DNA from 2 places in the Pelosinus baikalensis genome. Region 2 is predicted to be linked to the other one. Evidence: riboswitches for the same ligand, from Rfam matches in the RefSeq annotation. Region 2 holds a riboswitch; the other holds the start of a gene.
What was found. Region 2 has a riboswitch for glycine ahead of gcvT (glycine cleavage system aminomethyltransferase GcvT). Riboswitches for the same ligand answer to the same signal wherever they lie in the genome.
Positions count from the first base shown of each region.

Region 1: it holds a riboswitch for glycine, as region 2 does, so the genes downstream of both, LMF89_RS16835 (ABC transporter substrate-binding protein) here and gcvT (glycine cleavage system aminomethyltransferase GcvT) in region 2, are expected to answer to the same signal.

Region 1 covers NZ_JAJHJB010000026.1:44,112-60,343, forward strand. The annotation lists gene LMF89_RS16825 (ribonuclease H1 domain-containing protein) at 1-282, opposite strand, end outside; gene LMF89_RS16830 (hypothetical protein) at 510-1,010, opposite strand; gene LMF89_RS16835 (ABC transporter substrate-binding protein) at 1,232-2,398, opposite strand; glycine riboswitch at 2,650-2,749, opposite strand; glycine riboswitch at 2,758-2,833, opposite strand; gene garR (2-hydroxy-3-oxopropionate reductase) at 3,063-3,971, opposite strand; gene gudD (glucarate dehydratase) at 4,008-5,363, opposite strand; gene LMF89_RS16850 (sigma-54 interaction domain-containing protein) at 5,743-6,675, shown strand; gene hemL (glutamate-1-semialdehyde 2,1-aminomutase) at 6,782-8,098, opposite strand; gene hemB (porphobilinogen synthase) at 8,144-9,118, opposite strand; gene cobA (uroporphyrinogen-III C-methyltransferase) at 9,115-10,641, opposite strand; gene hemC (hydroxymethylbilane synthase) at 10,717-11,649, opposite strand; gene hemA (glutamyl-tRNA reductase) at 11,609-12,925, opposite strand; gene LMF89_RS16880 (precorrin-2 dehydrogenase/sirohydrochlorin ferrochelatase family protein) at 12,894-13,538, opposite strand; gene mrdA (penicillin-binding protein 2) at 13,696-15,504, opposite strand; gene LMF89_RS16890 (LCP family protein) at 15,595-16,232, opposite strand, start outside.
Region 2 covers NZ_JAJHJB010000035.1:19,551-35,782, reverse strand. The annotation lists gene eutM (ethanolamine utilization microcompartment protein EutM) at 1-187, shown strand, start outside; gene pduL (phosphate propanoyltransferase) at 379-1,044, shown strand; gene LMF89_RS19495 (flavoprotein) at 1,046-1,858, shown strand; gene LMF89_RS19490 (cob(I)yrinic acid a,c-diamide adenosyltransferase) at 1,910-2,899, shown strand; gene LMF89_RS19485 (aldehyde dehydrogenase family protein) at 3,073-4,515, shown strand; gene LMF89_RS19480 (SLBB domain-containing protein) at 4,673-6,004, shown strand; gene LMF89_RS19475 (BMC domain-containing protein) at 6,026-6,577, shown strand; glycine riboswitch at 6,846-6,929, shown strand; glycine riboswitch at 6,933-7,008, shown strand; glycine riboswitch at 7,064-7,153, shown strand; glycine riboswitch at 7,157-7,239, shown strand; gene gcvT (glycine cleavage system aminomethyltransferase GcvT) at 7,310-8,410, shown strand; gene gcvH (glycine cleavage system protein GcvH) at 8,412-8,801, shown strand; gene gcvPA (aminomethyl-transferring glycine dehydrogenase subunit GcvPA) at 8,804-10,150, shown strand; gene gcvPB (aminomethyl-transferring glycine dehydrogenase subunit GcvPB) at 10,147-11,598, shown strand; gene lipS1 (LipS1 family lipoyl synthase) at 11,586-12,449, shown strand; gene lipS2 (LipS2 family lipoyl synthase) at 12,446-13,420, shown strand; gene LMF89_RS19440 (lipoate--protein ligase family protein) at 13,401-14,231, shown strand; gene lpdA (dihydrolipoyl dehydrogenase) at 14,249-15,646, shown strand; gene glyA (serine hydroxymethyltransferase) at 15,700-16,232, shown strand, end outside.

The DNA of each region.
Region 1 (16,232 bases), on a different contig from region 2:
CCACAATATTACAACCCCAGCAGAATATTCTTTGGTTGCAGTATTGTAACTGCCGTCAACATAGGCAAGCATCATATCATCAGGAGGCTGCTCTATCACCAAAGGCGATACTGCCTTTACTCCTCCTGCTAAGTATGCTCTTGCCTCTTCCTCTGTTTTAAAGCTCTTATATTCAGCTCCGGAATACCCCTTGATTTGCTCCTGACACTGAGGCCAGGTATAGAATAAACCAACTGTGCGTCCTTTCCTAACAGCATATACCTTCTTTTGTTTATCTGACATATCCTCTCTTTAACCATCCTTACATTTTTATTAACAAAAAATCTCACCTTGGCCGGCAAGCTTGTCCCAAAAGACAATACAGTGCCACCAGCACTATAAACTCATTCATTATCTTTCTATTTTATGCCTTTCTATTTAGAAAAAGCAAGCAATAATCAAAATAGATTGTGCCAAGATACTTATAGCATCTTGGCACTCTATTATGAATAACTTTCCCACGCATTCTCTTACTCAGTACGAGTAGAGCACATGGGAGCAGTTAGCTGGGTAAATACATTCAGATTGGGCTGCCCTAAGCTGATTCCATTCGTTAGGCGATTGGAATGAAACGAAATGATGACACTTGTAATTTTTGCCAAGCCGCTAGGTGTTGGAATCCCTCGCAGAGGATTATAATCCAGCGGAGCAACATAATAGCTCAGAGTTCCATTACTATTTACAATTAAGCGATTGGGATCAAAACCATCGGAAGTATACACCACTCCTAAAGGAGCCGCAGGCCAGACACCTCGATCCGTTACAAAGAACACCGTATATACGCCAAGGGGGATTAAACCTTGGGCCGATATTTGAATATGCCCTTCATTTCCTCTGCCACAAATTTCACCTGTAGCGGTGGCCTGCAGCCAAAATGACAAAGCAATAGCAGGCGGCCGATTGGCTGACAATGTTTCAAATATAAGATCACAGCAGCCATCGCAATATTTTGATTTTCTATCCTCTTCCACACTATCCCTCCTTAATGAAAATACTATATAAAGTTTAACAGATCAAACTTTTTGCTTTATATCTTTTATATATGGTATGCCTCTAATAGAAGAAATGTGAAAAAAAACAGAATTATTTCATACGTCCTTATATTGAAAAAAGACCATGCTATCAATGCATGATCTTTTCCCAGTTCTTAGACAATCTTAATTACCGATGGTGAAATACAATGATCGATTTACTAAGGTTTAACAGTTGCTTTAAACACTTGTTTGCCATCTTTCATTTCAATAATTACAACACTTTTTACTGCATCATGAGTAGCATTTAATGTTGTGCTCCCTGTTATTGCTGGATAGTCTTTTGTCCCAGCCAAAGCTTCACGAATTTTTTCAGGATCAAGGCTATTGGCGCGTTTAATGGCATCAATAATGATATTTGCCGCATCATAGCCCAGTACAGCCATCGCATCCGGCACTTGACCATATTCTTTTTTATACGCTTCTACAAAAGCTTGAGAAGTAGCACTGGTATCATCCACAGAATAATGGTTGGTAAAATAGGTATTATTTAGTGCTGCGCTAGTTCCAACCTCCACTAGTTTTGGTGAATCCCAGCCGTCTCCCCCTAGAATTGGCACCGTAATACCAATTTCCCGAGCTTGTTTCACAATTTTTCCTACTTCTTCATAATAGCCGGGTATATAAATAATTTCAGCATTTAACGCTTTTATTTTGGTTAAGATGGTCTTAAAATCCTGATCTTTTTGCAAATATGCTTCTTCCGCTAAAATACTCCCGCCGCCTTTTATATAGGCCTCTTTGAAGAAGGTAGATAATCCTTTACTATAATCACTGCTGTTATCTACTAACATGACAGCCTTATTCAAATGCAGCGTGTTCAACGCAAAATTTGCCCCCACTGTGCCTTGAAAAGGATCGATAAAACACACGCGGAAAGTATAATTTTTAACTTTACCACTTGCTTCGTCCTCTGTTACCTTAGGATTTGTCGCACCTACAGCAACAAAGGGAACTTTAGTCGCCTCTGCCACACTAGAGGTGGCAATTGCGTTAGAGCTCGCAAAAATACCCGTTACTGCCACAACTTTATCCTGAGATGCAAGCTTGGTCATCGCATTGGCTGACTCAGAAGGTTCACTTTTATTATCAGCAATCACAGCCTGAATTTGCTTTCCAAGAATACCGCCTTTCGCATTGGCCTCTTTAATTGCCATTTTGGCACCATTGGCAGATGAGGTACCCATGGTTGCATTACCACCAGTCATTTCATTCAAAACACCAATTTTAATATCCTTGGAAGCAGAATCACCACAACCTGTCAACATTCCTGCTAATACTAAAACCACTAAAGATACCACCACAAGTTTCAAACCCGAATTTCTCATATCATCGTCTCCCTTTTTAATCATGTAACTGCACAAAATACATCTTTAATGTACTCTGGATTCTTCTTAAGGCAAAGACAAGTCAGACTAGGTGAGAGTGATTCTTTTGATGCTTTTTTCAGTGAAAAATAAGCATCAAAAAACAAAGAGTCAAATCACTTAGTGATTTGACTCTGGATAAACAAATGAATACGCTAAAAGCGTTTTCAGCATCACAATATAAAGAGATCTAAATCATCCCTGTATATTACGAATTTGTCTCTGTCCTTTTGCCTGAGAGATTTGTCAGCAATATGATTGCTGTGTTTCACCTTCGGCGCCCTGTATAAGAGTCTCTCCAGAGTCCCGTCCATTTACGGTTCTACTCGGTGGTCCGAGTGCCTGAGAGTTTTACTCCTTCGGCGGGCTATTAAGCCACTCTCCCGCAAACTTCATTCGGAAAACATATGTAGTTGTAGCAAGTACATTTGCTGTAAGTATTATTATAAAACAACACATCAAATAATTCAATAGTAAATAAGTAAGTTTTTTCAGCATCTTTGTCTTTTTTTCTATTCTGGCTGAACATATAAAACAGAATCGAACCACACCAGGAACAGAGAACACAGAGATAGATGGCAAAAGGCCGCCTCAATTTTATATTGAGGCGGCCTCTTTTCATTGGCTAGCGTTTTACTTCAACTTTAGCCATCTTTTCGTAATATTTTACTAAACTGCCATGATCCCCATCGCCCATGCCATCCACTTTAAGAGCCTGCATCATTTCCATAACAGCTGCAGTAAGAGGCAATGGAACGCCCATATCATGGGATGTTTCCAATACATTCGCTAAATCTTTAATATGAAGGTTTATACGAAATCCTGGATCAAATTTACGATCCATCATAAGAGGTGCTTTGGCATCAAGAACCGTACTTCCAGCTAAACCACCGCGAATTGCCTGGTACACTAAATCCGGTTCTACTCCTGCTTTACTGGCTAACACTAATGCCTCTGAAACTGCTGCAATATTAAGGGCAACAATGACCTGATTGGCAAGTTTCGTCACGTTTCCTGCACCCACTTCACCAGTCCGTACAACAGAACCAGCCATGGCTTTCATTATAGGATAGCAGGTATCAAATACTTCTTGCTTGCCACCAACCATTACAGACATGGTACCATCAATCGCTTTAGGTTCACCGCCGCTCACAGGAGCATCTAACATATCTACGCCTTTTTCAGCAAGTTTCGCTGCCAATTCCCGGCTCACCAAAGGAGCGATGGAACTCATATCAATGAAGGTAGTGCCTTTTTTTGCTCCCTCTAATATACCATTTTCACCTAAAACCACTTCTTTTACATGAGGCGAGTTTGGCAGCATAGTGATGATAATATCCGCCTGCTGGGCTACTGCTTTTGCAGTGGCAGCACTCTTGGCTCCCGCTGCGACCACTTCATCTACTGCAGCTTGATTCCTATCCACGACAATAAGTTCATAGCCTGCCTTAAGTAAGTTTTTACTCATAGGCTTACCCATGATTCCTAGTCCAATAAATCCAATTTTCATTTTCTTGACTCCTTCATTTTTCAATTTACGGTTACCAATAACCTATCCTTGTCTCTGCCTCTAGCGAACCAGGCAAGGACGTTTATTATCAAACTTCCAGTTTGGAATCAAATACTGCATCGCCATAGCATCATCCCGTGCACCTAAGCAATTTTCCACATAGAGTTTGTGTGCTTTCTCAATCTGCACCATATCTACTTCAACTCCAAGACCTGGCTTATCAGGAACAGCTACCATTCCACCAACTATTTTTAATGGCTCTTTGGTCAAACGTTCTTGACCTTCCTGCCAAATCCAGTGAGTATCTAGAGCTGCGATTTTACCAGGCGCAGCGGCTCCCACATGGGTAAACATTGCCAGAGAAATGTCAAAGTGATTATTAGAATGGGATCCCCACGTTAATCCCCATTCATGGCACATCTGGGCAACTCGCACTGAACCTTGCATGGTCCAGAAGTGAGGATCAGCTAAAGGAATATCCACTGAATGTAACTGAATGGTATGCCCCATCTGACGCCAATCAGTGGCAATCATATTGGTAGCAGTTGGCAGTCCTGTCGCCCTCCGAAACTCAGCCATTACTTCACGCCCAGAATACCCATTCTCAGCTCCACAAGGATCTTCAGCGTAAGCTAATACATGATGCTTATTGCTGCATAACCGAATTGCTTCGTTCAAAGACCATGCACCATTCGGATCAATGGTAATTCGTGCCTTTGGGAAACGCTCAGCCAACGCCGTAACCGCTTCAATCTCTTGATCGCCGCTTAGTACACCGCCTTTTAGCTTAAAGTCATTAAAACCGTAAAGCTCATGAGTAGCTTCAACCAGCCGGACAACAGCTTCTGGAGTTAACACCTCCTCATGGCGCAGTCGGTACCAATCATTTTTTGCATCCTGATTACTCAAATACGGTAGATCGGTCTTGGTGCGGTCGCCAACGTAGAACAGATACCCCAGCATTTCCACTTCCTTGCGCTGCTGCCCTTGACCAAGCAATGCAGCAACGGGCACGCCTAGAAATTTGCCTACCAAATCCAGTAGTGCAGCTTCCAAGGCCGTGACAACATGAATGGCAATGCGCAAATCGAAAGTTTGCAACCCTCGTCCAGCCGAATCTCGATCTGCAAAACTCCGTCTTACGGTATTAAGAATATTGTTATAAACACCAATTGATTTGCCAATGACCAACTCTCGCGCATCTTCCAACGTCTGGCGAATGCGTTCCCCTCCAGGAACCTCTCCAACGCCTGTATTACCTGCATTGTCTTTTAGAATCACGATATTACGGGTAAAAAAAGGACTATGGGCACCACTGAGATTTAAGAGCATACTATCTTGGCCTGCAACAGGAATAACCTGCATTTCAATAATAATCGGCGCAGACGAACTACTTTCCTTTTTCTTCTGATCCATATAACATCACTCCTAATTCATTACTTATCTTTGGACTATCCCATCCTTAAAATCTATCCTTTATTTCAACAATCCCATCTCTATTAACACCTTAGAAAGCTGCTCTCTTTCACTATGAGTCATGGCCCCTGCTGGCTCCATGCATGGTCCCGCTTCAATCCCAATAAGATAAGTGACTCTTTAATCACAGCAGGAAAAGTACCAATCGAAAAGGCACATTGCACCTATCATCGTCGATCAATTGATCATTGGTGCAATCATCGCTTTCCAGGATGTCACCCGCATTCAGGAAATGGAAGCGAGAATCCGCAACGAGTTAATCACCAGGAAATTCATTGCTAAATACCACTTCACCGATCTATTAGGAGTCTCACCTCAGATGATTGAAATTAAGCGAATTGCACAAGAAATGTCTTTAATCGATGCCACCGTATTAATTTCAGGAGAATCCGGCACAGGAAAAGAGTTGTTTGCCCAAAGCATACACAACGAAAGCCAACGAAAAAATGGACCATTTGTTGCTGTCAACTGTGCGGCCTTGCCGCAAAACTTACTTGAAAGCGAATTATTCGGTTATGTAGAAGGAGCATTTACGGGCGCAACCAAAAAAGGAAAACCCGGTTTATTTGAAATGGCTCATACGGGCACCATTTTTCTTGACGAAATCTCAGAAATGGATAAATACGCTCAAAGTCGCTTGCTTCGTGTGCTGCAGGAAAAGCAGGTCATGCGTCTCGGGGATGACAAATACATACCCGTTGATATGAGGATTATTGCAGCTACTAATAAAAATTTAGCGGGACTTATTAAAGAAGGACAATTTCGGCAAGATCTTTTTTATCGACTTAAAGTACTAACCATGACGCTGCCTGCATTACGCAACAGAAAAAATGATATACAATATCTTGCACATCATTTCTTGGAATATTATAAAAGACGACATTTTAAACAGTTGGATATTTCTGATTCTGGATATAACTATCTATCCGGATATTCCTGGCCAGGGAATGTTCGGGAATTAAAGTATTTCATAGAAAGATTGGTGGTCATCGCCAGTGAAAAATGGATTACCGAAGATGTTATAAAAAAATATTGGCATGACAGAGAAGATGAAACAGAACTACCTTCCATAGTGAGCGATGACCTTCCAGTAGACAATGCCCCTCTGCCGTCAGAAGACAAACGGATTGCTGATGCATTAGCACAATGCCATTCCAACATAACCCGCGCGGCTAAATTACTGGGAATGGATAGAAGCACACTTTATCGAAAATTGAAAGCTTATAAAATTGAAATCAAAAAAGCTTATTAAAACAATAAGAACTTTTGAACCGCGAAGACGGGAAGAAAAAGGGCAGTGCCAAAACATTCGTTTCAGCACTGCCCTTTTACGAAGGGTTATTCATTATCTCAGTATGTTATTTATTGTTTTTATGGTACTCTGCCACTTTAGCAAAAGCATAACCGCTTGCTGCAATCGTAGCAGCAATATCTTCTTCCGAATGAGCAGCAGACATAAATCCTGCTTCAAATTGAGACGGTGCCATATATACGCCTTGCTTTAACATCTCATGAAAGAAGGTATTGAATGCACCAATATCCGATTGTTTCGCACTCTCATAATCATATACAGGTTGGTCTGTGAAGAACATGCCAAACATGGCACCAAGCTGATGGTACTGCAATGTAAAACCATACTTCTCGCCTTGAGCGCGAATTCCGGCACATAAAGTTTTGGTTTTCTCAGCTAACTTCTCATACAGTCCAGGTGTTTGCGACAAGAGGGTAAGAGTGGTAATCCCTGCTGTCATTGCCAACGGATTGCCGCTTAGTGTACCTGCCTGATATACAGGGCCAGCAGGAGAAATGAACTCCATAATATCCTGCCTGCCGCCATAGGCACCTACGGGCAAACCGCCGCCGATAATCTTTCCTAAACAAGTCAAATCTGGTTTTATGCCGAACACTGACTGTGCTCCGCTGTAAGCCACACGAAAACCAGTCATAACCTCATCAAATATCAGCAAAGAACCATATCGCTGAGTAATGTCACGTACGGCTGCCAGGTATCCTTCTTGCGGCAGCACCATTCCCATGTTGCCGGCAACAGGTTCAATAATGACGGCAGCAATTTCTTCGCCATATTGAGAAAAGACCTCTGTCAGAGCTGATATATCATTATAATTTACGGAAATCGTTCCACCGGCAACAGCGTCAGATACGCCAGGACTGTCAGGTACACCTAAGGTAGCCGCCCCTGACCCTGCCTTTACCAGCAGACTATCATGATGTCCATGATAGCAGCCAATAAATTTAACAATTTTGCTGCGATTGGTATACGCTCTTGCTAAACGCAATACACTCATGGTAGCCTCTGTTCCTGAATTCACCATGCGTATCAATTCCATAGAAGGGACGGCCTGCTGCACTAATTTAGCCAAGGTAGTCTCTAAAAGAGTAGGTGCTCCATAACTTGTTCCATTAGACACAGCTTGAACTAAGGCTTCTACTACCGCAGGATGAGCATGACCTAAAATCATCGGACCCCATGATCCAACATAATCAATATATTGATTCGAATCAATATCATATAAGCGGCTGCCTGCAGCCCTCGCAATAAAAGGCGGCGTTCCGCCAACACCTCGAAAGGAACGTACAGGACTATTAACGCCCCCTGGTATATACTGCTTTGCTTCATTAAATGCTTCAGTCGATTTATTTAAATGAAATGCCATGAGTAGACCTCCTAAAAATAATAAGGTGGTTTATTGTCTCTATTCTTATTCCTCTTTTAACCAGCGGGCAACATCCATCGCATGATAGGTAATAATAATATCCGCCCCGGCCCGTTTCATGCTAACCAGTGTTTCCATCACTATACGCTTTTCATCAATCCATCCTTGGGCTGCTGCAGCTTTAACCATGGAATATTCACCACTTACGTTATAAACTGCCAAAGGATAATCAAAACGATCCCTAACTTGACGAACAATGTCCAAATAAACCAAGGCTGGTTTCACCATAATAATATCTGCACCTTCTGCAATATCTAACTCGACCTCGCGCATGGCTTCCCGACTATTAGCCGGGTCCATTTGGTAGCTTTTGCGATCACCAAATTGCGGTGCTGAATCAGCAGCGTCACGGAATGGTCCATAATAAGCAGATGCATATTTTACGGCATAAGACATAATTGATACATTGCTATAGCCACTTTCATTTAACGCATTGCGAATAGCTAATATACGTCCATCCATCATATCAGAAGGCGCTATGATATCAGCGCCTGCCTGCGCCTGGCTCACAGCGGTTTTTGCCAGTAATTCCAAGGTACTGTCATTATCAACCTCTCGACCTTTCAGCAAGCCGCAATGACCATGGCTGGTATACTCACACAGACATACATCACCAATCACTACGATTTCAGGTAACGCCGCCTTAATCAGACTCATTGCTTTTTGCACAGGACTATTCATATCCCAGGCACTTGATCCTTCTGCATCTTTATATTCAGGAAGACCGAAAATGATAACTGCCGGTATACCTAAGGAAAATGCCTCAGCGGCTTCCTTGACTGCCATATCGGGAGACAAATGAAAAACACCTGGCATAGAAGAAATTTCCCTGCGTATTTGATTTCCTGGAACCACAAACAAAGGATATACTAGATTACCAACCTCAAGAGTTGTTTCCCGAACTAACTGTCGTATTCCGGCAGAAGCTCTAAGACGTCGCGGACGAAGCAAAGAACTCATTTTTGAGCCTCCTCATATAGCGTTTTAATGACTTCTATCATACCGTGAATCGTGTACTCCTCACCAATCACATCCGGAGTAATGCCATGTTCCAAGCACGTGCCGGCAGTGATCGGACCAATGCACGCAATCTTGGCATTTTTTAAGAGTTCCGCTCCCTGGTCTCCTAATAAATTCAGTAAATTGGTTACTGTAGAGGAGCTGGTGAATGTTACAAGATCGATATCTCCTGCTTTTAGCTTTTCTGATAGAATCTTACCATCCGTATCCCCAGTAAGAGTGCGATAGACAGGAACGACATTTACCCTTGCTCCCATTTCTCCTAATTTTTCCGGTAAAAGATCTCTTGCTACCAACGCTCTCGGAATAAGCACTGACATACCTGGCTGAATCCTGCCAGTCACTGCAGCAACAATACCTTCAGCTCTAAATTCCAAAGGAACAATGTCTGCTAAAATTCCATAATCTTTTAGCCTTGCTGCTGTTTGTGCACCAATGGCAGCAACCTGAATGCTGCCTAAAGCCCGACTATCTTTCCTCATGCTATGTAAACGCTTAAAGAAATATTCAACACCATTAACGCTGGTAAAAATCAGCCAATCATACGTCGTTAATTTTTTAATTGATTCATCCAGTTCAGCATAGCTCTCTGGCGGAACCAGTTTGATGGCTGGTGCTTCTATACATTGTGCTCCCAAAGCTTCTAATTGACCTGTTAAGACACTGGCCTGTTCTCTTGCACGAGTAACCAATGCAGTTTTCCCAAACAGCAAACGCTGATCAAACCAGCCCAACTGTTCACGCAATTTTACAACTTCGCCGACAATAAAAATAGCTGGCGGCTTGATTCCTGCTTTTGCCACATCCTCAGCAGCGTTCCCTACCGTCGTGACTAAAACCCGCTGCTCAGGTTTCGTTCCCCAGCGAATCACTGCAGCAGGTGTATTTGCCGAGCGGCCATGCTCAATCAGTTTGGATGTAATATGAGGCAGATTTTCTACTCCCATTAAAAATACTAAGGTATCTACCCCAGTAGATATATGTGACCACTTAATCGTTGATTCCGGCTTAGTAGGATCTTCATGTCCAGTGATTACCGCAAATGAAGTCGCAATCCCTCGATGGGTGACAGGAATGCCAGCATAAGCAGGTACTGAAATGGCTGAGGTTATCCCAGGTACAATTTCAAAAGAAATATGATTTTCTACTAAGGTTAGTGCTTCTTCACCGCCCCGCCCAAAGACGAAAGGATCTCCGCCTTTCAGTCGCACTACATTTTTACCCTCTTTTGCTTTATCCACTAGCAGCTGGTTAATATCTTCCTGACGCATCGTATGATCACTAGAAGCCTTGCCTACATAAATAAGCTCTGCATCTTCTCTAGCTGTCGACAACAATCGATCATCTGCTAATCGATCATATACAATCGTATCTGCTTGCTGTATATATTCGAGGGCTTTCACACTAATGAGCTTATAGTCCCCCGGACCTGCTCCTACTAAATAAACAATTCCTTGCCTCATTATTTTCTCCTCCTGTTAGAACGTAATTTATATTCTAGATGATAGCAAAGAACATATTGCGTTCTTTTTGAACCATTAATGATTTACTTCTAGTTCTTGCAGAATCTCTCGTCCACCCTCGCCGAGCATCCGTTGTGCTAAATCACGACCAAGCTTCTTGCCATCCTGAGGACTCCCACTAATGGTTTGTCGAATCTGACGCGCTCCATCCACTGACAAGATAGCCGCTTCTAACGTTAATACCGCTTGTTCTATTCTCCCGAACACACCAATGGGAATCTGGCAACCGCCTTCTACTTCAGCCAAATACGCCCGTTCTGCTTCTACAGCCCAGCGAGTCTCCTGATGATTTAAAAAAGCAAGCATCTGTAATACTTCTGCATCATTACTGCGCGCCTCAATAGCCAAAGCCCCTTGTCCCACTGCTGGCAAACAAATATCCTGGGGCAATACTTGAGTAATTTTCTCTTGCCAGCCCAAACGCTTTAAACCAGCAACGGCTAAGATAATCCCATCGAACTCGCCATTCTCTAATTTTTTTAGCCTGGTATCCAGGTTTCCCCGTAGGTCACCAATCTTAAGATCTGACCGATATTTAAGCAGCTGTGCCTTTCGCCTTAAACTTGAAGTCCCGACCCTGGAACCTTTTGGTAAATTGTCAACGGTGCCATAGTTAGGGCTGATAAAAGCATCCCCAGGGTCCACACGCTCAGTAATAGCAGCCAGCAGCAATCCCTCTGGCAGCTCGGTTGGCATATCCTTTAAGCTGTGCACGGCCAAATCGATTTGCCCATCCAACATTGCCGTTTCTAATTCTTTGGTGAATAAACCCTTACCGCCAATTCTAGCCAAAGGTACATCTAAAATTTTATCACCAGTAGTTACAATATGAAGCAGCTCTACATCCACATCAGGATACTGAGCTCTTATACAGTCAGCAATATGATTTGCCTGCCATAGAGCCAGCTTACTGCCCCGCGTACCGATAGTAATTTTTTTTCTTTTCACGATGTCTGCCCTCTCCTATTGTATCAAGTTTAAACAAATCCAGTATTGCATCTAAATAGAACTGTTCTTTATGTGTACAGGCTCCCTCATTAATGCAAACCATAGGATCTCTTAACATTTTACGTATAATCATCTTCGACATATTTTCCACGGCCTTACGTTCATCTGCTGTAATATCAGGCAATTTTGTCAGCGCTCGCTTCAACTCTCGCTGACGAATTTTTTCTGCCTTATCTGTCAAACGTGCCATAACAGGACGAAGTGATAAATAACGGAATTTAATCATCAATTCCTCTAACTCTTTTTTTATAATTTCTTCAGCCAATTCAGCTTCCTGTTCCCTTAAACGAACATTGGACTCTACAACCGCTTCCAAATCATCAATGTTATATAAACGTACTCCCGCAATAGCAGATACCTCAGGTTCCACATCCCGGGGTACAGCAATGTCAATAATAATTATAGGACGTCCTTGACGCTTGGGCATTAAATGAGCCACATCCCAGGCACGTATCACGTAATGAGGAGCACCAGTAGAAGTAATAATAATATCAGCATCCACAGCACTTTTCATAAAACTTTCAAAGGGTACGGCTACTCCTCGAAATTGTTCAGCCAACTCTACCGCTCTTTCGTATTTACGATTGGAAACGATTACCGTTTTGACACCATTTCCTACTAAATGCTTTGCTGTAAGTTCACCCATTTGTCCCGCCCCCAGCAATAACACATTGGAAGCAGATAAATTACCAAAAACGTTCTTAGCTAGCTCTACAGCGGCATAGCTGACAGACACTGCACTATGGGCGATTCGGGTTTCACTGCGAACCTTCTTACCCACAGCAATGGCTCTGTTAAATAACGTATTGAGTACTGTACTTGTAGTGCCAACATCCCTAGCTACTGAATAAGCCTTCTTTACCTGACTTAAAATTTGACCTTCCCCTATAATAAGAGAATCAAGACTTGCCGATACCCGGAATAAATGTTCAATACAATCTTCTTCCACATAAAAAAAGAAGTCTTCCATATCAAGAGTGCTTTCGGATATTCGTTGCAAAAATTGCTGCATTACCGGAAATCCATCTTCCGCATCATCTACTACAGCATACATCTCTGTGCGATTACAGGTAGACAGTAATACACATTCGCTAATTTCTTCATATTCATGAAGATGATTCAATGCCGTTTTAATCTTATCCTCAGAAAAAGTAAAACATTCCCGCACATCTACCGATGCTGTCTTATGATTGAGTCCTAGTACAACCAATTGCATTTTTAATCTTAGCCTCCGCCTCTTTTATCTTACCTTCCTTAAGCAAGATAATTACTTCCTGATCCAAGGTCCTTCGCCAAAAGGATTCTCTTTCTTTTACTGTCGAAAGCTGCTCTTTTATCTGCTCTCGTGCTTTAGCCACCAACTCAAGATAGATTCCATATTCCGGGCCATAACGCTCTTCTAATTCCTCACGTAATTTTTTTGCTAACGCTGGGCTTTTACCACCAGTAGAGATCGTAAGCAGCAAATCTCCATGTGAAATCTGGGATGGCACACTAAAATTACCAAGCTCAGGTGCATCCGTCACATTTACAAGAGCACCTGCACCCATACCTTCCTCAGCAGCCCATTTATTTACTGCGTTACTATCGGTAGCGCAAATTACAATAAAAAAACCATTAACATCACCCTGCTGGTAAGACCGAGCAATATGAATAATACTCTTGTCCTCTACTAAGGAAGCCAACTGCTTCGTAAGGGCAGGACTTACTACCGTAACCATTCCGCCAGCAGCCAAAAGCGCCCCAACCTTACGTTGGGCCACACTCCCGCCGCCAACAACCATGCAAGACCGACCGTCAATTTGTAAGTTTATCGGGTAACAGGGCACATTTTTCACATCCTTCATATTTTAGCATAATTCGCACTAAAAATGTAATATTCCTCTATTAGAAAGTACAAAGATTCACTTTAAATTTTTAACGCTATGCGCCCTTTAAATCAATAAAACATAACCGAACCACAGAGGCACAAAGAACACTCTCCTCTTAAGCGCCACCTGAATCCAGCTTTTCTTTCGCACCAAAATATGCCTCTACTATCTTTCGCACAACAGGTGCTGCAGCAGTAGAGCCTTCACCGCCCTCCTCTACTAGTACAGCAATTGCAATTTCAGGATTTTGGGCCGGTGCATAGCATGCAAACCAAGAATGAACCGTACCAGTACCTGTTTCCGCTGAGCCGCTTTTTCCAGCCACCGTTGGAGTAACTCCCTGAAAGACTCCTGCCCCTGTCCCCTTCGTTGTAACAGCGACTAAGCCACTCTTAATTATATCCCATGTTTCCGACTTTAAATAAATAGTATGAACAACTTCCGACTGATAGCTTCTAACTACCGCTCCATTGTCATCTACGATTTTATCCACTAACATCGGTCGATAGATTTCTCCATCATTGGCAACTGCCATTAGTAGTAGTGCCTGCTGCAGGGGCGTTGTTAGATAATAACCCTGCCCAATCGCAGCAATGATCGTCTCTCCAGGATACCATGGCTGCTCATAATTCTTTTGTTTCCATCCTTCTGTGGGTACTAATCCTTCTTCTTCCCCTTGCAGCAAAATACCACTTTTCTTTCCTAATCCAAAGGTTAATGCATAACTGGCTAAATTATCAATGCCCATACGGCGGCCTAGTTCATAAAAAACAGGATCGCTTGACCATGCTATAGCATCAACAATCGTAAGCTTTCCTAACCCTTCCGTCTTCCAGCCATAAAATTTCCATCCCCCTAGGATATAGAATCCTTTATCCTCAAATACTTCCTCTTTCGTTACATAACCCATATCCAAGGCTGCAGCTGTTGTAATAATTTTAAAAACAGAACCTGGTGGATAGGTACTTTGTATTCCTTTATTCGTAAGAGGATGATCAGGATGATTGATCAATTCGCCCCAGTTTTTACTGCTAATACCACTGGCAAATAAATTAGGATCAAAGGCTGGAGAGCTAACCATTGCCAAAACACCTCCTGTATGAACATCTAGAACAATGGCGCTCCCTCCTTTAGCTGGCTGCCCTATATTACGGCTTATTTCAATCTGCTGCATTAGAGCTTCTTGTGCAGCTTTCTGTAAATTTCCATCAAGGGTCAAAATTAATCCCTTCCCTGATATAGCCTTCTTCTCACCAATCCTTTGCACTTCTTCTCCAAAGGCATTGACTTCTACTTGTAAACCACCATCGATCCCCCGTAATACATCCTCCCATTCCAGCTCCAAACCATCCTTTCCTATAAAATCCGTAGGTTTATATCCTTGTGCCTTGTGCTTAGCATATTCTTCCTCATTTATGCTGCCCAGAAATCCCAGCACATGAGCTGCTAAATCTTTGTATATGTACTGCCTTACAGGAACGGCGCTAATGACAACCCCAGCTAAAGTATCCTTTCTCTCCAAAATCTTGGCTTGCAATACAGGATCAATATCTCGCTTCACGATTATCGGAATATAAGGTGACTCTTCCCCATCCTTTAGCATTTTTTCAATAGTCTCAGGTAAAATACCAATCATATTGGCTAATGCAGCTGTCTTCGCAGAATCATAGCTATATTCTGCTGGAATAATAGCAACAGCAAAACTAGGACGATTGGTAACAAGTAAAGCCCCATTACGATCATACATATTCCCTCGTGGGGCTTGCTCAGTAATTTGGTGTATGCGATTTTCTTCTGCTACTTTCTTATATTGTGGACCACGTACTAACTGCATCCAGGCCAAACGCAATATTAAAAGACCAACCACTGCCACAATGATCCATACCATAATATTCATTCTGCGAGACTTTTCTGTAATCCACATAGGTTAACTCCTTTTTAACAATTGATTTTCGTATAACATAGTATCCCGCAAAACAAAAAAAATAGCCCTAATGGGCTACTTTATGAATCATCACTTACCTGTATAATCTTTACCAACCACAACCACTGCATCAATCGCCTTACCTTCGTCTTTTGTAATCTGCAATGAGTATTTAAAAGGCAGCGAGCTTAATTTGTTAACGACTGTACTATCTGTAGTGTTAGAAATAACCACTGTATTTTTATATGCATTTGCTGTATTCGTCACACCCGCAACTTCAAATCCGCGGTTACGAAGGATCGCGGCAATTCTATCACCTGCATCCGCCATGCCACTGGCATTCACCACTTCCACACTTACTTTATCAGAATTGACTTTCTTACTAACAGACTTGCCTGCATCTGCTGAAGTATCAGTTTTGTCATTTTTATCATCTTTTTTCGATTTATCTGGAGTCGTTTTTTTCTCTGGAACTGCATTTTTAGTTACCTTCGGAGTTTCAATTACTTTCATTTCTTTTGGAATGGAAGTCTCATATTCACTTACATCTTTTTGTGTCGTAGCAACATATTTCTCTTCCATAGCCACACCAAGGGTTTGAGCTACGTGCTTGCGAAGAGCCATTACATCAGGCAGCCAATAACTTATCTCATTAATAAATGCTGGTTTTCCTGGTACCATGTCTGTTCTCAGCCCATTTTTCGATGCATCATTCAAGGTTTTAGCAA
Region 2 (16,232 bases):
TTATGAAAAAATTGGATCTGGTTTGGTGACTGTTTTAGTACGTGGTGATGTAGGAGCAGTAAAAGCAGCTACTGATACAGGAGCTGCAGCAGCTCAAAGAGTTGGTGAACTGATTTCAGTTCATGTGATTCCACGTCCTCATACCGATATTGAGAAAATTCTTCCTAAAATTGACGAATCTTTATAAATAGTTACGATTCATCAGAGAGTTTTAATTCCAGGTAATCGTAGCTTCACTAGGACAATGTCAACTTTAAACTGTAAGTATATACAGAATTAGGGTTGATGCAGTACTAAGACTTCCACTTGCGAAAGATGGAAGTCTTAGAGTGATTTAACGGTTTTTGAATAAAAGTAGAAAAATAGGTGGATTGAGGTGTGATAGTGGAAAAGAATATATTGGATGAAGTCGTAAAACAAGTCATGCAGGCTCTGGAAAAGACTACCTCACTAGAGACAAGAAGTATGGACATTCCTGTGGGAGTATCGAACCGTCACATCCACCTCTCTGCTGAGCATATTGAAATATTGTTTGGTGCTGGTCATACCTTAACGCGGCAAAAAGATCTAAAACAAGTTGGTGAATTTGCTGCAGCGGAAACGGTCACTATGGTAGGACCAAAAGGTGTCATTCGAGGTGTGCGGGTTTTAGGACCTGTGCGCAAGACAACACAAGCTGAAATATCCCGTACCGACGGATTTAGTCTTGGTGTTGTGCCGCCTTTACGTGATTCAGGTGATATTGAACAATCAGCGAGTATAACGATTGTTGGTACTCAGGGTTCAGTTACTTTATCAGAAGGTTTGATCTGTGCAACCAGACATATTCACATGCATACAGATGATGCTCGGCATTTTGGTGTTTCAGATGGAGAGCGTGTATGGGTCGAGACTAGTGGAACTAGATCGACAATATTAAAGAATGTGCTAGTGCGTGTAAAGCCTGATTTTTGCTTGGAATTTCATATTGATACGGATGAGGCAAATGCCACTGGTCTAAAAAGTGGCGACGTGGTAACCCTAGCTCGACGCCGGGAGGTGTAACATGGATAATGAAGAAATGGTGCAGCTTGTTACAAAGGAAATTTTGCGTCAATTGCAACAAAATCCTGTTACCCAGGAACAATACCTTCCATCTCAACATAAGGCTTTAATTATTTTCACTGGTGGAACCATTGGATTTGAACAAGGTTTAGTCGAAATTAAAAAATTACAGGGCCTTTGTTTTGCGGTAACAGCAGTTTTATCTGCATCTGCTGAACAAATCTTGGGAATTGAAAGAGTAACAGAGGCACTGGGCAGTCACATTGACATTGTTACTGCCCATTCGCCGTATCCAGGAAAGACATTGCGGGAAGCGGATATTGTGATCATTCCTGTACTCACTCAAAATACAGCAGCGAAGGTAGCCCATACCTTATCCGATACCATGGTTTCAACGCTGATTCTGCAAGGCTTAATGATGGGAAAACCGGTAGTTGCAGCATATAATGCTGCTGATCCTTTGGACAGCTGGCGGGCGCAATATACTATGGGCAACTCATCCCCAGGTCTTATAAAAGCCTTGCAGGGAAATCTGCAGAAATTAGCAGACTTTGGTATGGAACTCGTTCCTGTGGACAGCATCGCAAAAGTCAGTCAAGAACGATTATGCCAAGAAGAGCAGATGAAAGTGAATCATACAGCGGATCCGGCAGTAAGTAAGCCAGCTCATAAAAAGGCAGTGCTGGATGCAGCTGCAATACAGACTGCTGCACAAAATGGTACGAAGAGTATCACGGTTCCCAAAGGGACTATTCTAACACCACTGGCTAGGGATGTCGCCCGAGAATACGGTGTAGAGCTTGTGCAGGGGTAAAGTCAAAATGATAATATCGAGTTAAATACAGCTTTACTCGAGGAGTAGTGTATGATGAAAGTATATACAAAAACGGGAGATGAAGGACAAACCAGTTTGCTGAGTAAGCAGCGAGTATATAAGGATAGTTTACGGGTAGAGGCTTATGGAACAGTAGATGAAGCAACTTCTGCTATGGGCTTAGGCAAGTCTTTAATTCATCATTCACCTTGGGCCGTTAACATGCTTGATTCTGTTCAGAAAGAGTTAATTGCCTTAAATGCAGACTTGGCAACGGAATCGTTAGAAGTTGCTGACTACCGTATTACAGAAGCACATGTTGCCGGACTTGAGTCGATGATTGACCTGTTAGAGCAAAAGCGCATTCCTCAAAACTATTTTATAACGCCTGGCACTTGTTCTGCCAGTGCAGCACTGGATCTGGCACGAACAATGGTACGGCGGGCAGAACGTTGTGTTATTCGTCTGAAAAGAGAAGAAAAAGTAACTGTACCAGTATCCTTATATTTAAACCGCCTTTCCGATTTCTTATATGTTTTAGCACGATGTGTAGAGCAAGAGGAAGTCATACTGACTGTTAAGAGCAAGGTATTAGCAGCATTAGAAGGTGAAAAATCACAGAATAAAGCAGAAGAACACGTAAGTGTATTAGGAAAAGCAAAACAACTGATCGCAGCAGCGGAACAAAAAGCAGCAGAAATAGGAGTACCCATGGTAATTGCGGTAGTCGATGCAGGGGGAAATCTGGTAGCACAGCATCGTATGGATGGTGCCTTGCTAGGAAGTATTTCGATAGCCCTTGATAAAGCCTACACTGCTCTTGCCTTAAAAATGTCTACAGAAGAAGTTGCTTCTGTAGTAACGCCAGGACAGCCACTCTTTGGTTTAAATACATCAAATAATGGTAGATTTATCACTTTTGGCGGTGGATTTCCTCTTGTTGCTGGAGGAAATGTAATTGGCGGGTTAGGTGTAAGCGGTGGTACAGTTGAGGAAGATATAACAGTTGCTAGGGCCGCTCTAGCTGCTAGATGTACTTAGTACATTGTGTCACCTAAAGCAATGGTAATTTTGCAGTCTTTTTCCGCCCTGCTTCGTTGGCGTCACCTTACAGATTCTCGATCTGATCGGATCCTCCGCCTCGCTGGCCGAAAAAATCCTTGCAAACTTATCCAATGTTTAAATGACTCAATATACTAATAGGAGGAGATTATATGAGTATTGATCAAGCTCTAATTGAGAAAATAACATTAGAAATTTTAACAAAAATGCAAACCGGAGCAAAGGCAGCTCCAGCTGGTTATGGTGACGGAATTTTTGAAACGGTTGATGAAGCCGTGGCTGCAGCCCGCAAAGCATATCAAGAGTTAAAGACTCTATCTTTAGAAAAAAGAGAAGTACTCATCAAAGCAATGCGAGATGTAGCCTATGAAAATGCCACAATTCTGGCGCAAATGGCTGTAGACGAATCCGGTATGGGAAGAGTATCTGATAAAATTATCAAGAATCAAGTAGCTGCGCTTAAAACACCTGGCACAGAAGATCTAACTACCCAGGCTTGGAGCGGTGACAACGGTTTAACATTAATTGAAATGGGACCTTATGGTGTCATTGGCGCCATTACCCCTACCACGAATCCAACAGAAACGGTTATCTGCAATGGAATTGGCATGATTGCTGCGGGGAATACTGTATTCTTCAACCCACATCCTACTGCAAAAAATACATCCATAAAGATTATCACACTGTTGAATCAAGCCATCGTGAAAGCAGGTGGTCCAAATAACCTATTAACTTCAGTGGCAAATCCTTCCATCAAGGCAGCTAATGAAATGATGAAACATCCAGGAATCAATATGTTAGTAGCAACAGGTGGTCCTGGAGTCGTTAAGGCAGTCTTATCGTCTGGTAAGAAAGCCATTGGTGCAGGGGCTGGCAATCCTCCTGTCATCGTAGATGAAACTGCAGATATTGAAAAGGCAGCTCGGGATATTGTTGCAGGATGCTCCTTTGATAATAACTTGCCTTGCATCGCAGAAAAAGAAGTAATTGCCATAGGATCGATTGCAGATCGATTGATTACCTACATGCAAAAATATGGTGCATATCTGATTTCAGGATCCAATATTGATCGCCTGCTTGACGTTATCATGACAGTGCAGGAAGAAAAGATAGCAGAAGGCTGCACCGATAAGCCGAAAAGAAGCTATGGTATTAATAAAGATTATGTTGGTAAAGATGCAAAATATCTACTAAGCAAAATTGGTATTGATGTACCGGATAGTGTGCGAGTTGTTCTATGCGAAACACCAGCAGATCATCCTTTTGTTATTGAAGAGCTAATGATGCCTGTATTACCAGTAGTGCAGGTAAAAGACATTGATGAAGCCATTGAAGTGGCTGTAAGAGTAGAGCATGGCAATCGCCATACGGCAGCGATGCACTCTAAAAACGTTGATCACTTAACCCGATTTGCTAGAGCCGTTGAAACGACCATCTTTGTCAAGAATGCTCCTTCCTATGCAGGAATTGGAGTAGGTGGAGAAGGCTTTACCAGCTTTACTCTTGCTGGTCCAACAGGTGAAGGAATAACCTCACCACGCAGCTTTACTCGGCAAAGACGATGCGTTCTCGTTGATGCTTTTTCCATTGTCTAATTGAAAAATTCTTGCTTCAGATGGAGTCTTTACTCCATCTGAAGCTGGGGTGTACTTATCTTTCAGACTTAGTCGCTCTAGTGCTTCCAATTGTATAAAGGGGAGTCTTAGAGCGATTTAGTCAGTGGATAGATGAAAGTTTGGGAGCTGATAGAAAATGCGTGACGAGATTGTCGCCGCGGTAAAAGCAGCAGGTGTAGTGGGTGCTGGCGGAGCTGGTTTTCCTACCCATGTTAAAATCAACGCTGCTGTTGAATTTGTGATTGTTAATGGTGCGGAATGCGAACCCTTATTAAGAGCTCATCAGCATATCATGGCAGCAGAAAGTACGAAGATGGTTCTAGGCTTGAAAACAGTGATGCTAGCCACTGGTGCAAAACGCGGTTATATTGGTTTAAAACGTAAGTATGAAGAAGCCACAAAAAACCTCCAGGCTGCTATAAAAGAGATAGGTGAGCAGGAAATTGATTTGTTCTTTTTACCTGACATTTATCCAGCAGGAGATGAACAAGTACTTGTTCATGAAGTCACGGGCCGAATTGTACCTGAAGGCGGTATACCTCTCCACGTAGGAGTGGTAGTGGCTAATGTTGAGACCCTAATCAATATTGCAGACGCTTTAAAAGGCCAAGGCGTAACGGATAAATATGTTACAGTTGGCGGTGCCGTGGCCAAACCAATCACATTAAAAGTGCCCATTGGTATGAAAGTACAGGAACTGATTGCTTTGGCAGGGGGAGCACTTGTGAACCCTTATGCGATCATTGACGGTGGTCCGATGATGGGAAAATTAATTACCGCAGATGCATCAGTTACCAAAACTACAGGAGGCATCTTGGTCTTACCTATAGATCATTCCTTAATTACACAAAAAAATACAACATGGCAGATGATTGCCAATCGGGCGAAGGCAGTATGCTGTAATTGTTTAGCCTGTACCGATGTTTGTCCGCGCCACCTGTTAGGTCATAGTTTAGAACCTCATCGTATCATGCAGGCGATTGGTAAAGGGCAGGTAGGTGAGTCAGCTATTTTTTCTCGTGCTTTGTTGTGTTCAGAATGTGGTGCATGTGATACCTTTGGCTGTTCCATGGGTTTATCTCCCCGCAGAGTGAATGCAGAGTTGAAAAAGCAATTGGGAAAAGCCGGGATAAAAAATCCTCATAACAATAAACCACAGCAGGCTCTGTCAACCCGTATAAATCGTTTAATTCCTACCAAACGTTTGACAGCACGTCTTGGTATTGCTCAATATGATGTAAAAGCACCACTGAGTGCAAACGAAGTGGTTGCAAAAGAAGTTACGTTGCCTCTCTCTCAGCATATTGGAGCGCCAGCCTTACCAATTGTTAAAGTAGGAGATACGGTTAAAAAAGGTGATTTAATTGGAACTATACCTGAAGGCGCAGCGGTAGGAGCTAATTTACATGCCAGTATATCAGGAGAGATCTGTAGGGTAGACACTAGTATTGGTATCCGGGCGGTTTAGGATAACAGGGGGGACATAAAAATGAAGCGTGCTATTGGTCTATTAGAATTAAAAAATATTACCAGAGGTCTTTTAGCAGCAGATGCCATGCTAAAGGCAGCTAACGTAGAGATCCTCATGGCACAAGCCATGTGCCCTGGCAAGTATGTTGTCATGGTTGCAGGTGATGTAGGAGCCGTCCAAAGCGCAGTCAGAAGTGGATCGGCAGTAAGCGGCGCTGAAAATGTTGTGGATGAATTTATACTTCCTAATTTGCATGACAGTATTTTCCCAGCATTGTCAGGCTGTACCGAAGTCAAAGAAGTAAGATCCCTGGGGGTAATTGAAAGCTATTCCGTAGCGTCCGCGATTATTGCAGCAGATACGGCAGTAAAAGCTTCCAATGTGGAATTGATTGAAGTTCGCCTGGCAAGAGGAATGGGCGGCAAAGCTATGGTGACACTAACTGGCGACGTAGGAGCGGTAACCGCTGCCATTAAGGCTGGCAGCAATGCCATACATGACAGCGGATTCTTAGTCGATCAACTCGTATTGCCAGCACCTCACAGTGCTTTACATAAAGTCTTGTTTTAATAGTAATTCCAGTAAATTAAAGATCATGCCTTGACTGGAAATTTCAAAGGGGTACAGACTTCGTAGAAAAAGATGATTGTGGGACAAGGAACTAGTCCCTATATCCAGAGATGGCTGTAAAAGAGTGGCATAATTTGATTAAAAGCTTAATAAAATAAATTGTAGAAATGATTAATTCTCACAAGTATTGACAGATTAAAAGCATTCATCTATACTGAAAAATATAACATTGAAAATTCCGATTATTAAAAATTTAATAATCTTCCATGTGAGGGATGCGGGAGAGATCTGGTTTCAGGCGCCGAAGGAGCAAAGGCAATAAACTCTCAGGCAAAAGGACCGTATTCTAATGGAACTCTGGAAAGATCGCTATGCGGCACCCAAGGAGTAACCGAGATATTCGGGATTCTCTGGAGGTAAATAAGACAGAGGCCAACTACGTTGGTTTCTGTCTTATTTTTCGGTCTGGGATTAACTACATACGGAATGATGGTTGCGGGAGAGAACGCTTAACTAGCGTCACCGAAGGAGCAAAGCTTTGTTCAAACTCTCAGGTAAAAAAACCGTAACTGGACCGAACTCTGGAGAGTACACTTCGTAAGCGAAAGTGTCGCCGATGGGGAGCCCCGCTGCGGGCGAATCTCTCAGGTAAAAGGACAGAGAACAAGAGTGAGTTTTCACTCTTATTCTCTGTCCTTTTTAATGTATTAAAGAAAGATTGGAGTGGTTTTCATGGCAGTAAAACAGACACCGCTTTATGAGACGCATTTGCGGTATGGTGGCAGAATAGTTGAGTTTGGCGGTTGGTCTCTCCCGGTCCAGTACACTGGAATCAAGAATGAACATCAGGCCGTCAGAACAAAAGCAGGGTTATTTGACGTATCCCATATGGGGGAAGTAGTAGTTAATGGACCAGATGCACTTGTCTTTCTGCAAAGGTTAGTAACCAACGATGTATCCAAACTGGAAAGAAATCAAATACTCTACACACCCATGTGCTATAAGCATGGGGGAACGGTAGACGATCTATTAGTTTACAAAAAAGATGCTGATCATTATCTCCTAGTTATTAATGCAGCAAACATTGAAAAAGATTGGAATTGGATGCGGGAGAATGCCGAAGAATTTGACGTTAAGCTTACCAATATCTCAAATGAAACGGCTCAGATCGCTCTGCAAGGACCATTATCAGAAATGATTTTATCGAAATTGACTGATGTACCACTTTCAGAACTGAAATATTACTGGTTTATGCCTGAAATCGATGTTGTTGGCAAAAAAGTATTATTATCGAGAACTGGATATACGGGAGAAGATGGATTTGAAATTTACTGCAGCCCAGATGATGCTACATATTTATGGGATACAATCATGGAAGTTGGGTGCCCCCTTGGATTGCTTCCCGCTGGTTTAGGTTGTCGTGACACATTGAGATTTGAAGTTTGTTTTCCTTTATATGGCCACGAACTCTCGGTCGACATTTCGCCCATTGAGGCAGGAATCGGAATGTTTGTAAAGCTTGATAAAGAGGAATTTAACGGACAAGGAACGCTTCAAGAACAGAAAACCAATGGACCAAAACGCAGAATAGTCGGTTTTGAAATGGTTGATCGTGGAGTAGCACGGGCTGAATATCCGATTTTGGTAGAGGGCAGCTATGTTGGAGTGGTAACGACAGGAACTTATGCTCCATCCCTTGATAAGAACCTTGGTTTGGGTATAATTCAAGCTGAATACGCAAAGGTTGGACAAAAAATAGATATTGAAATTCGCGGCAAAAATGTGTCTGCCCAAGTCATTTCCAAACCATTTTATAAAAGAGAGGGGAAGTAAAATGAATATTCCAAAAGAACTAAAGTACTCCAAGGATCACGAATGGGTCAAGGTAGAAGGGAAAGTTGCTATCATTGGGGTAACTGATTTTGCTCAATCGCAGTTAGGTGATGTCGTTTTTGTAGAATTGCCAGATGAGTCAGGTACAGTGAAAGTGGGGGATGGTTTTTCTGTCATTGAGTCAGTAAAGGCAGTATCGGATATTTATGCGCCGGTCTCCGGAAAAATTGTAAAAGTGAACCAAGCTCTTACTGATACTCCCGACCTGATCAATCAAGAACCTTATGGTGAAGGTTGGATTGTTGTTATTGAAATGTCTGACAGCAGTGAATTAGATGATCTTTTAGATAGCGACGCATATGCTCAGTTGGTGGCGGAGGGAGGACACTAGAAATGGCTTGGAGTTATCTTCCTCATACAAAAGCTGATAGACGTGAGATGCTAGATGCTGTTGGCGTCGATTCAGTGGAAAAATTATTTGAAGACGTACCAGCCGATTTGCGAATGACCAGGACATTAAAGTTGCCGCCAGCCCTGCCTGAACAGGGTTTAGTTAAACATCTCAAAGCACTGGCAAAAGCGAATGCCAATCTTCAAGAATTAACCTGCTTTCTAGGTGCAGGAGCTTATGACCATTATATTCCCAGTGTAGTTCATCATATCATTGGACGCTCTGAATTTTACACTGCCTACACGCAATATCAGCCAGAGATTTCCCAGGGCTATTTGCAGGCGTTATGGGAATACCAATCAATGATCTGTGAGATTACAGGTATGGAAGTGGCTAATGCCTCCATGTATGATGGCGGTACCGCTGTTGCTGAAGCCGCTATGATGGCGTGTGCCAGTTCTAAGAAAACGGCAATTGTAATGGCCGAGGCCGTCCATCCCCATTATCGGGAGACATTTCTGACCTATGCCAAGGATAAAAAGATTGAACTTAAACTGGCGCCATATAGCGATGGCTTGACTGATTTAAACAAGATGCCCCAGATGATAGATGATTCGACAGCGGCTGTTGTCGTGCAATTTCCTAATTTCTTTGGCTGCATTGAGGATTTGAAAAGAATCGCAGAAATGGCCCACGCTAAGGGAGCATATCTGATTGCTGTTGTTGATCCTATTTCTATGGGGCTTCTAGAATCTCCCGGTGCGCTAGGTGCAGATATCGTAGTCGGAGAAGGTCAAGGTTTGGGAATTTCAATATCTTTTGGCGGTCCATATCTCGGTTTCTTTGCAACAACGGAAAAGCTCATGAGAAAAATGCCTGGTCGAATTGTCGGTCAGACAGTAGACAACAGAGGCAATCGTGGTTTTGTACTGACGCTTCAAGCTCGTGAACAACATATTCGGCGTGAAAAAGCTACCTCCAATATTTGCTCCAACGAAGCACTTTGCGCTTTGACATCTGCTGTTTATATGAGTACTTTGGGCAAAGCTGGTTTACAGGAGATTGCAGCACAATGCATTCAAAAAGCCCATTATGCATATCGTTCACTGACAAGTTTAAAAGGATGTGAACCTGTATTCTCGGGAGCGTTCTTTAAAGAATTCGCTGTCAGGCTGAATAAACCAGTTTCCCAAATTAATAAAAAATTGTTGGCTAAAGGAATCTTAGGAGGACTGGATCTTAGTAAATACTATCCTGAACTTGAAAACTGCATGCTCGTCTGTGTTACTGAAAAACGTAGCAAAGAAGAGATAGACGGGTTGGTTCGTGAAATGGGGGAAGTGTTATGAAAACAAAACAGTCGACTATATTCGAAATCAGCAAGCCTGGGCGTTTTGCCTTAGATCTGCCAAAAAGTGACGTTCCCACTTATGAGATTGAAACACTTGTACCAGCTAACCTCCTAAGATCAAAATACGCGGAACTTCCGGAGGTAAGCCAACCAGATGTAATGAGGCATTATACCGCCCTCTCAAATCGAAACTTTGGTGTTGACTCGGGATTTTATCCCCTTGGTTCATGTACGATGAAGTATAATCCTAAAGTGAATGAAGATGTTTGCCGGTATCCGGGCTTTGCAGATATTCATCCTTTGCAGGATGTTGAGTCAATGCAAGGTGCGTTAGAACTTCTATATCAAATGGAACAGTATTTAGCAGAAATTGCCGGAATGGATGCGGTTACAATGCAGCCTGTGGCGGGTGCCCATGGTGAGTTGACAGGATTAAAACTCATCAGGCAGTATCATCGCTCGCGGGGTGAAGTAAGAACTAAAGTGATTGTGCCTGACTCTGCTCATGGTACAAATCCGGCCACCGCAGCTGTTTGTGGATTGGAAATCGTTGAAATTAAGTCCAATGATGACGGTTCAATTAACCTAGATGCGCTAAAAGCTGCTGTGGGTTTAGATACTGCGGCATTGATGCTTACTAACCCGAGTACTTTAGGTTTGTTCGAAAAAAACATCAAAGAAATTGCCCAAATCGTTCATGCTGCCGGCGGACTGTTATATTACGATGGGGCTAATACGAACGCAGTAATGGGGATTGTGCGTCCAGGCGATATGGGTTTTGATGTAGTACATATTAACCTCCATAAAACCTTTTCTACGCCCCACGGCGGCGGCGGACCTGGCTCTGGGCCTGTCGGTGTAAAAAAAGAGTTAACTCCATTTTTGCCTGTTCCCATAATAACCTTCGATGGGGGAAAATATGATCTGGAATATGATCGACCTCTCTCCATTGGAAGAATGCATTCTTTTTACGGTAATTTCGGAGTGATTGTACGGGCCTATGCCTATATCCGGACGATGGGACCAGATGGACTTCGGCAAGCAAGTGAAGATGCCGTTCTAAATGCAAACTATTGTTTAAGTCAATTAAGAGAAGACTACTACGCTCCCTTTGACCGGTATAGTATGCATGAATGCATAATCACCTCTAAAAATCAAAAGCAGTTTGGCGTAAAGACGCTGGATATCGCAAAACGACTATTGGATTATGGGTATCATCCGCCAACCATTTACTTTCCGCTTATCGTTGATGAAGCGATAATGATTGAACCTACCGAGACGGAGAGTAAAGAAACGCTGGATGGTTTTATTAAGGCTATGCGGGAAATAGCGAAAGAAGCGAGAACTGACGTAACGCAAATTCTTAATGCTCCCCACGACACTGTTGTGGGAAGGCTTGATGAAACTGCGGCGGCACGGAAACCGGTAGTAAGATGGAAACCTTAGATTTGCTGGCCCAAGAGGGGTGGCGGATTAGGCAGCAAAATTTTCAGTCAAATATTAAATTTTCATATCCTAATGAAACCAAAGCTGTAAGTGTTACAGGCGGTACATGTAGTTTAAACTGCGCACATTGCGGAGGTCACTATTTAAAGGGGATGAAGGCACTTCAGGATATCCCTGAGGGGAATGGAATTACAGCACGCAGCCTTTTAATCAGCGGCGGGTGTACAGCCGAAGGCAAGGTTCCCATCGCTGAGCATATAGCCAAAATTGCGGCAATGAAACAAAAGATGAAGTATAACGTACATGTTGGTCTGGTTGACGAGGAAGACATTCAGAAAATAGCTAAGGTAGCGGACAAAGTTTCTTTTGATTTTATTGGGGATGATGCAACGATAAAAGAAGTTTTAGGAATTGATCGTACCGTTTCAGATTATGCTGCGTGCTACCAGAAACTTAGGAAAAGTTGTTCTGTGATTCCCCATATATGCATTGGACTTCATGGCGGCGAGATTAGAGGTGAGTACCAAGCGATCAGGCACCTAAAAGCACTTGGAGTAGACGGGATTACTTTTATTGTATTTACTCCAACGAAGGGTACACGTTTTGCCGAATGTAAGCCCCCATCTATTGAAGATGTATTAAACATACTGGCTAGCGCGAGAAGAGAGCTTCCCGCGCTGCCGATTCATCTTGGATGCATGCGGCCAGGAGGTGCTTATCGTCAGGAATTAGATTTATGGGCAGTTCGCTTAGGGATCAACGGCATTGTAAATCCAGTTTCAGGGGCGGTACGGTTGGCTCAAAATCTCGGATTGATGATAGAGCGGCGAGAGGAGTGCTGTGTATTATGACGTTATGGAAGTTATCTGCGGGAACAGCCAGTGTAATTGGTAAAAAACGAATCAAAAGTGAAGCGCTTCCCAATACCGCCTATATTATGCTGGGTGATAAATGTCGCAACAACTGCAGCTTTTGTTCCCAGTCTCAGAGCAGCAGTGCAAGAGGAGATCTTTTATCTAGAATAACATGGCCTGCCTTTGATGCGAACGAAGTTACATCAGGTATTTCCTCAGCCTATTCTAAAGGAGATTTAAAAAGAGTCTGCCTCCAGGTTGTTAACAGCGAAAATAGTTGGGATGCTACGTTAGAAGCAGTACGAAAATTAAGTGCAGATGGTCCTAAGCCTATCTGCGTGTCAAATCATATCGAGGATGCTGGGCAGGCCGCCGAAATGATTGCAGCAGGAGCTGAAAGAATTTGTATCGCAATCGATGCTGCCACTTCGGAGATCTACCGACTTGTTAAAGGTCAAGACTGGGAAGAAAGAATCCGTTTGTTGCAAGAGTGCGCGAGTACTTTTCCGGGAGCCGTAACGACTCACCTGATCGTCGGACTTGGTGAGACGGAAGAAGAAGCGGTGAATTTTATCGCTGATTGTATTGAACTCGGAATCACTGTGGGGTTATTTGCTTTTACACCGATACCAGGCACGGCTATGGCTGACAAGAGGCCCCCTTCCATCTCTCACTACCGGCGGGTGCAAATTGCTCATTATCTTATGCGTAAAGGCTATTGCCGCAGTACAATCCGCTTTACAAACGGAAAAATTAGCAGTTACAACGTTTCTGATTTAGTTAAGATGCTGGCCGATGGAAAGGCTTTTGAAACCACCGGCTGCGCTGACTGCAATCGACCGTATTATAATGAACGGCCTGGCGGAATTATGTATAATTATCCTCGGCCGCTCACCAGAAAGGAAATCGAGCAAGCGATAATGGAGAGCGGTATAGGCGGTGAATCTTATGGTTTGGCGTGTTCTTGATACTGGCATAAACGATGCTGCCTTGAATATGGCAATCGATGAAGCAATTCTGTTGGCTCATAGCGCGGGAGACGTTCCTCCTACCCTCCGATTTTACGGCTGGAAACCAGCCGCAGTAAGTTTGGGATATTTTCAAAAAGCAAAATCCGAGATTGATCTAGAACAATGTGATACATTGGGCATCGATGTAGTAAGAAGATTGACGGGAGGTCGGGCAGTATTGCACGAAACGGAATTGACCTACAGTATTGTCGTCAAAGAGGATTATCCTCTCATACCCCAAACTATAACGGCATCATACCGGTATTTTAGTAATGGACTTCTTGCCGGCTTGGAAAAGATGGGTATTAGAGCGCAGATGAGTATGCCACGCGGGGCGTATGGTAAGGTAAGAGAAAAGGATCAACATTCATCTGCCGCATGTTTTGATGCTCCATCCCATTATGAAATTACTTATGAGGGACGCAAGCTGATTGGCAGTGCCCAAGTTCGTAAACATGGCGTCATACTTCAGCATGGATCAATTTTGTTACATTTCTCTGCTGAAAAACTTGCCGCTGTACTGAAGGTTTCTTCCTCCCAGAGACGACAACTAATGATCGGAATGCTGTCTAGCGGCGTGACATCGATTGATCAAATTCGAGGGTGCCATACAACATGGGAGGAGACGCGTGATGCTGTAATGGCTGAATTTGGTCCGAAGATCGGCGTTGATACCCAAAGAGGATGCCTGACCCAAAAAGAAGTAGAAACCAGCAAAATGCTTATAGAATCCAAATATAGTCAATCGCAATGGAATTTACTGCGTTAATGAAGGAGGGGAAAGGCATGAGTTATGATGTAGCCGTTATTGGCGGCGGTCCGGGCGGATATGTAGCGGCCATTCGGGCGGCGCAGTTAGGCGCTAAGGTTCTTTTGATAGAGAAAGATCAATTGGGCGGTGTCTGCTTAAACCGGGGCTGCATTCCTACCAAGACGCTCTTGAAAAGCGCCGAAAAATGGCGTGATCTACAACATTACAATGAATTTGGTCTTACGGCCGACAATATTGGCTTTGATTTTAAATTGGTGACCAAGCGCATGAATCAGGTAGTAGAGCAGATGCAAAAAGGAATTGGGCAATTGATAAAAAGTAATGGTATTGATTATAAAGTCGGAAGGGCAAGTCTTACAGCCCCTAATCAAATAAACGTGAACACGAATTCAGGTACTGAGCAGTATTCTGCTCGGAAAATCATATTGGCAACTGGTTCTGTGCCAATGGGTTTGCCAGTACCGGGAGGCGAATTGCCAGCGGTTATCAATAGTGATCAATTATTGGCAATGAACCAGGTGCCTGAAAATATGGTTGTTATTGGTGCGGGAGCAGTTGGGATTGAGTTTGCGGCAATTTTCCAGTCATTTGGCTGCAACATCACTGTGATTGAAATGCTGCCGAACATATTGCCGAATATCGATAATGAAATCGTAAAACGTATGGCGCTGCTCTTGCGCAAGCAGGGAATTAACATGTTGACCAATACCCGTGTGACTGGAATTAAACCTGGAAATAGGGGCGCCATTGTAGAGATTTCTAATGGAACCACTACGCAGCAAATTGAAACGGAAAAGGTGCTGGCCTCAATCGGAAGAATTCCGGTGGTTTCTGGGTTAGGCTTAGATGAGGTCGGAATTGAGTATACTTCCAAGGGTATTAAGGTCAATGCAAAAATGGAGACAAACGTTGAGGGCGTTTATGCAATTGGAGATGTCACAGGAGAATACATGTGGGCACATGCTGCCTCAGCTGCGGGGATGATTGCTGCAGAAAACGCCTGCGGACAAAATGTAACGGTAGACTACAAGGCAGTTCCGGGGTGTATATACACGACACCTGAAGTGGCTATGGTGGGACTAACCGAGCAGGAAGCACTGGCTCAGGGAAATGAGTTCAAAGTAAGTAAGTTTAATTTCGCTGCGAATAGTAAAGCAGTATCAATGGGTGAAACCGACGGTATGGTAAAAATCATTGCCGATAGGATAACGGATGAGGTTTTGGGAATGCATATTCTAGGAGCCCATGCCAGTGACTTAATTATGGAAGGGGTACTGGCAATTCAAAACAAACTGCCAGTGAAGGCAATTGCACATACCATCCATCCCCATCCCAGTTTGTCCGAAACCATTATGGAATGTGCCCATGGAATTAACGGCGCTATTGTGCATCAAGTGAAAAGAAAAGCATAACTGGATTGTTCTACTGAAGAAAAGCCAGTAAATATAGAAGGTGGAGGGAAAGCATGATCAAATTGAAAGAATTTGACCCTGAACTTGCTGAAGCGATTGAGCTTGAGAAAAACAGGCAACAGAATAAATTGGAACTAATTGCTTCAGAAAATTTTGTAACCCCAATGGTCATGGAAGCGATGGGAACGGTATTGACCAATAAGTATGCGGAAGGATATCCTGGTCATCGCTACTACGGCGGGTGTGAATATGTAGACATTGTTGAAAGGCTGGCGATTGAAAGGGCAAAGAAAATATTTGGGGCGCAGCATGCCAATGTCCAGCCTCATTCTGGGGCGACAGCAAATACCGCAGTATATTTTGCTTTTTTAAAACCTGGCGATACCATTATGGGAATGAACTTATCCCATGGAGGACATTTGACTCACGGCAGTCCTGTCAGTATTTCCGGTAAGTATTTTAATGTGGTTTCCTACGGAGTTAATCCTGACAGTCATCTGATCGATTATGATGCAGTACGGGAGTTGGCTCTGATTCACAGGCCGAAAATGCTTGTGGCTGGAGCAAGTGCATATTCTAGAGTGAT